2 regions of the Variovorax sp. P2_H12 genome follow, and region 1 is predicted to be linked to the other one. Evidence: riboswitches for the same ligand, from Rfam matches in the RefSeq annotation. Region 1 holds a riboswitch; the other holds the start of a gene.
What was found. A riboswitch is a leader RNA that binds a small molecule or an ion and turns the genes downstream of it on or off. The one in region 1 is predicted to bind glycine.

Region 1 (3,391 bases):
CGAGGGTTACACGCTGCTGCTGGGCATGCGCAACTGGGAATTCGAGCTGTTCACGCGCCTGCGCCGGGCCTGACGCACACGAAACGGGTTTCCTCGATAAAATCCGGCGAGCAGAAAAGCGGACGCACCCGTCCCACCGATGGCGCAATCTCCCATGAACGCTCAGGTGAATCGCCAGGCGATTCGGCCACTGCCTATTTTTTGATCAATCGCCGACTGGAGAGTCACCACGCCAAGTGGTGCACCGAAGGAGCAAACCCGCTGCCGGGCGCAGCGGGTGAAACTCTCAGGTAACAGAGACAGGGGGAGCGGCAGTCTGAACCCCGGGTCTTGCCGCTTTCACAGTAAGCGCTAACGCCCGCCGTTCATGCCATCCCAAAAGGATTCGGACATGCGCGTGGTTGTACTTGGCGCCGGCTTGCTCGGCGTGACTTCGGCCTATTACCTTCAGCAGCTCGGTCATGAAGTGACCGTGGTCGACCGGCACGCGACGCCGGCGGCCAAGGCGCGCGGCCTGGCCGCGGTCGGTGCACATTCGCCCGCAGTGCGGCCCGGACTCGCAGCGCCCCGGACCGCACAACGCTGGACCAAGATGTGCGGCCGCATGCGCCGCCGGCTGGCCGGCCTGATCAACCAGGCCATGGGCACGCCGCCGCCGAAACGCGATCCTCTCGACCATCTCGTGCGCCTGGCCGCCTACAGCCGCAAGAGCGCGCGGGCGCTGCGCGACGAAGATGGCGTGCCGCAGGGCCCGCGGACGGCCGGCCTCCTGAACCTCTTCACCGACCCCGAGGCCTTCCGCGTGCGGACGGCCCGGGCAAGCCATTGGACGGGGCTCGGCTGCGAGGAGCGGCTGCTGTCGGCCGACGAAGCGATCGGCATGGAGCCGGCGCTGAAGGCGATCCGCGGCAAGCTGGCCGGGGCGACCCATGCACTCGAGGATCCGGCGCGCGATCCGACGCAATTCGCGGCCAGCCTGGTGTTCCTGTGCCGTGCGGCGGGCGTGCGCTTCATGACCCGGCACACGGTGGTCTCGCTCAAGGAGCGCGACGGCCGCCTCGACCACGTCGAACTGCTCGATGCCGCCGGCCAGCCCGCCACGCTGCGCGCCCAGGCCTACGTGCTGGCGCTGGGGGCCTCGAGCGTGCCGCACGCCGAGGACCTGGGCATCGACATGCCGCTGCGCTTCCTGCGCGAGTACATCGTCACCATGCCGATCCTGGACCCGGCGAAGGCGCCGCGCATCGCGCTGCGCGACCGGCAAGGCAAGCTGCGCATCACGCGCGTCGAAACGGCGGCCGGCGAGCAGTTGCGGATTCAGGCCGTCGTGCAGGCCGGGCTCGACGAGACGGCCGAGCCCGACTCGGACCGCTTCCAGGCGATCGTGCGCCGCACCGAGATGCTGCTGCCCGGCGTCGCCGACGCCAAGCAGGCCCGTTTCGAGACCGCCATGCATGCGGTCAGCACCAACCGGCTGCCGATGATCGGCAAGACGCGCTTGCCCAACCTGTTCCTGAATACCGCGCCCGGCACCAGAACCTGGATCCATGCCTGCGGCGCGGGCAAGTCGATCGCGCGCATCGTCAGCGGCCTGCGGCCCGAGCTCGATTTCGCCTTCCGGCGCCCCTAGGCCGGCGCTGCGCCGCTACAATCCGCACTCTGCAGGAGAGCGGGCCCACGGGCCCCACCGAAGGCGCAAACTCCCATAAACGCTCAGGTCGGCTCACAAGATGAGCCTGTACTGCAGTTCACTGTCAAAGCCGTCTGGAGAGCCATCACGCCGCTTGCATGCGCGCGCGTGGTGCACCGAAGGAGCAAACCCGCTGCGGGCGCAGCGGGTGAATCTCTCAGGTACCGAGGACAGGGGGAGCGGCAACTTGGACTCTCGGTCCGGTTGCTTTCGTTGTCGACAGCATTCCGTCTCCGTTGCGTTCAAGCGCTGCAACCTTCAAGGGTTCTCGATATGCGCGTGATCGTTCTTGGCGCCGGCCTGCTCGGCGTGACTTCGGCTTACTACCTCCAGCAACTCGGCCACGAAGTGACCGTGATCGACCGCCAGGCCACGCCGGCGGCGGAAACCAGCTTCGCCAATGGCGGCCAGATCTCGGTCAGCCATGCCGAGCCCTGGGCCAACCCGGGGGCGCCGCTCAAGGTGCTGCAATGGCTCGGCAAGGAAGATGCGCCCTTGCTGTTCCGCATCCGCGCCGACATGCGCCAGTGGCTCTGGGGGTTGCAGTTCCTGCGCGAATGCACGCCGGCGCGCACCCGCCACAACATCGAGCAGATCGTGCGCCTGGGCACCTACAGCCGCGACACCCTGCAGCAGTTGCGGCGCGACACCGGCCTGGACTACGACCAGCGCACCCAGGGCATCCTGCACTTCTACACGACGCAGAAAGAGTTCGATGCGGCGCTGAAGCCGGCCGAGCAGATGCGCGCGCTCGGCTGCGACCGGCGGGTGATCTCGGCCGACGAGGCGGTGAAGCTCGAGCCCGCGCTCTCCCACATCCGTGCGCAGCTCGCCGGCGCCACCTACACCGCGGAGGACGAATCGGGCGACGCCAACCGCTTCGCGCGAGAGCTGGTCAAGCTGGCCGAGGCGGCCGGCGTGCGCTTCCTCATGAGCCACACCGTGACCGCGCTGCGCGAAGCCGGCGGCAGCATCGACCACGTCGAGGCGACCGACAGCGAGGGCCGCTTCCAGCGTATCCGCGGCGATGCCTTCGTGCTGGCGATGGGCTCGCTGAGCCCGCTCTACGCGGCGCCGCTCGGAATCCGCCTGCCGATCTACCCGGCCAAGGGCTATTCGGTCACGATGCCGGTCAAGGATGCCTCGAAGGCCCATCAGGTCTCGTTGACGGACGACGAGTTCAAGCTGGTGTTCTCGCGCTACACCTCGGCCACCGGCGACCGGCTGCGCATCGCCGGCACGGCCGAGCTCAACGGCTACGACCGCGACCTGAACCGGGTCCGCTGCGAGGCCATCGTGCGGCGCGTGGAGCAGCTGTTCCCGGGCGCCGGCAACGCGGCCGAGGCCCAGTTCTGGACCGGGCTGCGCCCGGCGACACCGAGCAACGTGCCGCTGATCGGGGCGACGAAGCTGCCGAACCTGTTCCTGAACACGGGCCACGGCACGCTGGGCTGGACCCATGCCTGCGGGTCGGGCAAGTCGATCGCGCGCATCGTGAGCGGACTCGCACCCGAGGTCGACTTCGCCTTCACCGGGCTGCGCGCCGGCCTTCAGTCGTCGTTGGTGAAGACCGTCAGCACGCCGGTGTAGCCGTACAGGTGGTTGCGGGCGATCTCGCCGGCGGCGAAGAAGCCGACCAGCGGGACATCGCCCAGAGCATGCCGCACGATCTGCAGCTCGGCGCCGGGGGCGCCGAAATGC
Region 2 (3,391 bases), on a different contig from region 1:
CGCCGGCGTGCCCGACGCCATCGGCCGCTGGCTGCAGGAGGTGCTGCAGTCGCCGGCGATGTTCCTGCTCGGTGTCAATGCCGCCCTGTTCGTGATCGGCATGTTCATCGAGACCAGCGCGGCGATCATCGTGCTGGCGCCGATCCTGGCGCCGGTGGCGATGCACTTCGGCATCGATCCGGTGCACTTCGGGCTGGTCATGGTGGTGAACCTGGCGCTCGGCATGATCACGCCGCCCTTCGGCGTCAATCTGTTCGCGGCCTGCACCGTGGCGCGCATCTCGCTCGACCGCATCGTGCCGTACCTCATCCCGTTCGTGCTGGTGATCCTGGCCTGCCTGATGGTGGTCACCTACGTGCCCGGCATCTCGCTCGGCTTGCGCGACCTGGTCTACTCGAAGTAGCACCCCACCGATGCGGACGGTTTCACGAAGCCGTCACGCAAGAGGCCCATGCTGCGGCGCTCGACCACCGAACGCCGCAGCATCCCATGTTCCTCATCAAGACCGACAAGGCGCGCCATGAACTCCGCCCCGGCTGCCGCAGCCTGGGCCAGCGCGAACGCGCCCTGCTGCTGATGGCCGATGGCCAGCGGTCGGTGACCGACTTCGGCCAGCTGTTCGGCGGCCGGGACGAAGCCGGGCGTGTCGCGCTGCATCTGGTGCGCGAAGGCTACCTCCTGGATCGCGGCCCCCTGGCGCACGACCGCGTGCCGGTGCCGGCGCCGGAGCAGCAACAGCCGGCCGACCCCGCGCCGGCCGCGGCCGATGCCTTCGACGGCAAGCGCTCGCTCGCCACCACGCGCATGTTCCTTTTCGATCTGTGCGAACGCATGTTCGTGCGGCGCGATCCCCTGCTGGCCGACCGCTTTCGCGAGCTGCTGCGGGAGGCCCGCGACCGCACCGCGATGCTGGCCGTGGCGGGCGCGATGCTGGACGAAATCGAACAGGCAGCGGGCACCGAACGCGCCGAGTCGATCCGCGAGCGCATCGACCGGCTGCTGCCTTCGACGGCCGTGCACTGAAAAACGCCGGCCGGGTGGCCGCCGATTCCCTTACACTCGCCCGGTCAGGAGAGCGTCCCGCCACCATGGGACCGCCGAAGGCGCAGGTCCCTCGAAACACGGGCCCGAACGCTCAGGCAAAAGGACTGACGAAGCGCCCGTTCCCGGGCGTTTCCTTGCTGGAGAGAGGCGGTTCGTCGCGCAGTCGCGCCGGTCCGTCCACCGAAGGAGCAAACCCCGATCGTGGGGCGAATCTCTCAGGTAAAGCGGACAGCAGGGGTGGCCCATGGCTTCTCGCCATGGAACTAGACTGCCCCTTTGGAGATACGCCCTTGGCCGCCGCATCCGACGATCTGCAGAAGACCCCGCTCCACGGCCTCCACCTGGAGCTCGGCGCCCGCATGGTGCCCTTTGCCGGCTACGCGATGCCGGTGCAATACCCCGCCGGCCTGATGGCCGAGCACAAGCACACGCGCGAGGCCGCCGGCCTGTTCGACATCTCCCACATGGGACAGCTGCGCCTGGCCGGGCCCGATGCCGCCGCCGCCTTCGAGAGCCTGATGCCGGTCGACGTGATCGGCCTGGCGCCCGGCAAGCAGCGCTATGGGCTGCTGCTGAACGACGAAGGCGGCATCCTCGACGACCTGATGTTCTTCAACGAAGGCCAGGATTCGCTGTTCGTGATCGTCAACGGCGCCTGCAAGCAGGCCGACATCGCGCACATCACGGCCCGGATCGGCCAGCGCTGCCAGGTGCTGCCGATGCCCGACCACGCGCTGCTGGCGCTCCAGGGGCCGCAGGCCGCGGCCGCGTTGGCGCGCCTGTCGCCCGGCATCGAGCGCTTCGTCTTCATGACCGGCGGCACGGTGCAGATCGGCGGCATCGCGGCCTTCGTGACGCGCAGCGGCTACACCGGCGAGGACGGTTTCGAGATCTCGGTCGCCGCCCGCGACGCCGAGCCACTGGCCCGCCTGCTGCTGGCCCAGCCCGAAGTGAAGCCGATCGGCCTGGGCGCGCGCAACTCGCTGCGGCTGGAAGCCGGCCTGTGCCTCTATGGCAGCGACATCGACGCTGGCACCACGCCGGTCGAGGCCTCACTCGGCTGGGCGATCCAGAAGGTGCGGCGCACGGGCGGCGCACGCGAAGGCGGCTTCCCCGGCGCGGCCAGGGTGCTGGCGCAGCTCACCGCCGCCAACGGCGCGGCCGGCCACCTGGACCACGAGACACTCAAGCGCAAGCGGGTCGGCCTGGTGGCACTGGAACGCATTCCGGTGCGCGACGGCACGATGCTCGAATCCTTCGAGGGCGGCCTGGCCATCGGCCAGGTCACCAGCGGACTGTTGGGCCCGACCGTCGACCGGCCGGTCGCGATGGGCTACGTCGCGCTGGCCTATGCCGAGCCCGGAACACGGATCCAGGCCATCGTGCGCGGCAAGCCGGTGCCGATGGAAGTGAGCACCCTGCCCTTCGTTCCCGCGCGCTACCACCGGGGCTGAGGCCTCCCCCGATTTCTCGATTTCTCGATTTCTTCAAGCCAGACACTTTTCAAGGAGTTTTTCATGAGCCTCAAGTACACCAAGGACCACGAGTGGGTGCGGCAGGAAGCCGACGCGGCGCTGGTCACGGTCGGCATCACGGTGCATGCGCAGGACGCCCTCGGCGACGTGGTCTTCGTCGACCTGCCCGAAGTCGGCAAGAGCTTCGCCCAGGGCGATGTCGCCGGCGTGGTCGAGTCGGTCAAGGCTGCGGCCGACGTGTTCATGCCGGTGTCGGGCGAAATCACCGAGGTCAACGAGGCGCTGCGCGCCGATCCCTCGCTCGCCAACAGCGCACCAATGGATGCCGGCTGGTTCTTCAAGGTGCGCGTGAGCGACCCCGCGCAGCTCGAGCCGCTGCTCGACGAAACCGCCTACGCGAAATTCTCCGCCGACAACTGACCCCTACGCCCGACCGGACCCTTCCATGCCGACGCCCGTGCTGCCCACTTCCCCCTCGCTCAGCGAACTCCAGAACGCCGAAGAATTCATCGCGCGCCACATCGGCATCGAAGCCGAGGACGAAGTCCGCATGCTCGCCGCCGTCGGCTCGGCCACGCGAGCCGAACTGATCGACGGCATCGTGCCGCCGGCCATCCGCCGGCGCCGGCCGATGCGGCTGGCGCCGCCGATCACCGAAGCCGATGCGCTGGCCGAGCTGAAGGCGATCGCCGCCAAGAACAAGGTGGCCAGGAACTTCATCGGCCAGGGCTACTACGGCACCCACACGCCCGGCGTGATCCTGCGCAACGTGCTCGAGAACCCGGCCTGGTACACCGCCTACACGCCCTACCAGGCCGAGATCTCGCAGGGCCGCATGGAGGCGCTGGTCAATTTCCAGACCATGGTCTGCG

Region 2: it holds a riboswitch for glycine, as region 1 does, so the genes downstream of both, gcvT (glycine cleavage system aminomethyltransferase GcvT) here and AC1DYK_RS22535 (D-amino acid dehydrogenase) in region 1, are expected to answer to the same signal.

Annotation. Positions count from the first base shown of each region.
Region 1 is NZ_JBFUFO010000029.1:125,756-129,146, forward strand. It holds gene AC1DYK_RS22525 (helix-turn-helix domain-containing protein) at 1-73, shown strand, start outside; glycine riboswitch at 207-313, shown strand; gene AC1DYK_RS22530 (FAD-dependent oxidoreductase) at 392-1,630, shown strand; glycine riboswitch at 1,653-1,754, shown strand; glycine riboswitch at 1,755-1,874, shown strand; gene AC1DYK_RS22535 (D-amino acid dehydrogenase) at 1,964-3,280, shown strand; gene AC1DYK_RS22540 (FIST signal transduction protein) at 3,241-3,391, opposite strand, start outside.
Region 2 is NZ_JBFUFO010000025.1:44,697-48,087, reverse strand. It holds gene AC1DYK_RS19215 (TRAP transporter large permease) at 1-403, shown strand, start outside; gene AC1DYK_RS19210 (hypothetical protein) at 490-1,023, shown strand; glycine riboswitch at 1,067-1,153, shown strand; glycine riboswitch at 1,172-1,286, shown strand; gene gcvT (glycine cleavage system aminomethyltransferase GcvT) at 1,335-2,498, shown strand; gene gcvH (glycine cleavage system protein GcvH) at 2,562-2,939, shown strand; gene gcvP (aminomethyl-transferring glycine dehydrogenase) at 2,965-3,391, shown strand, end outside.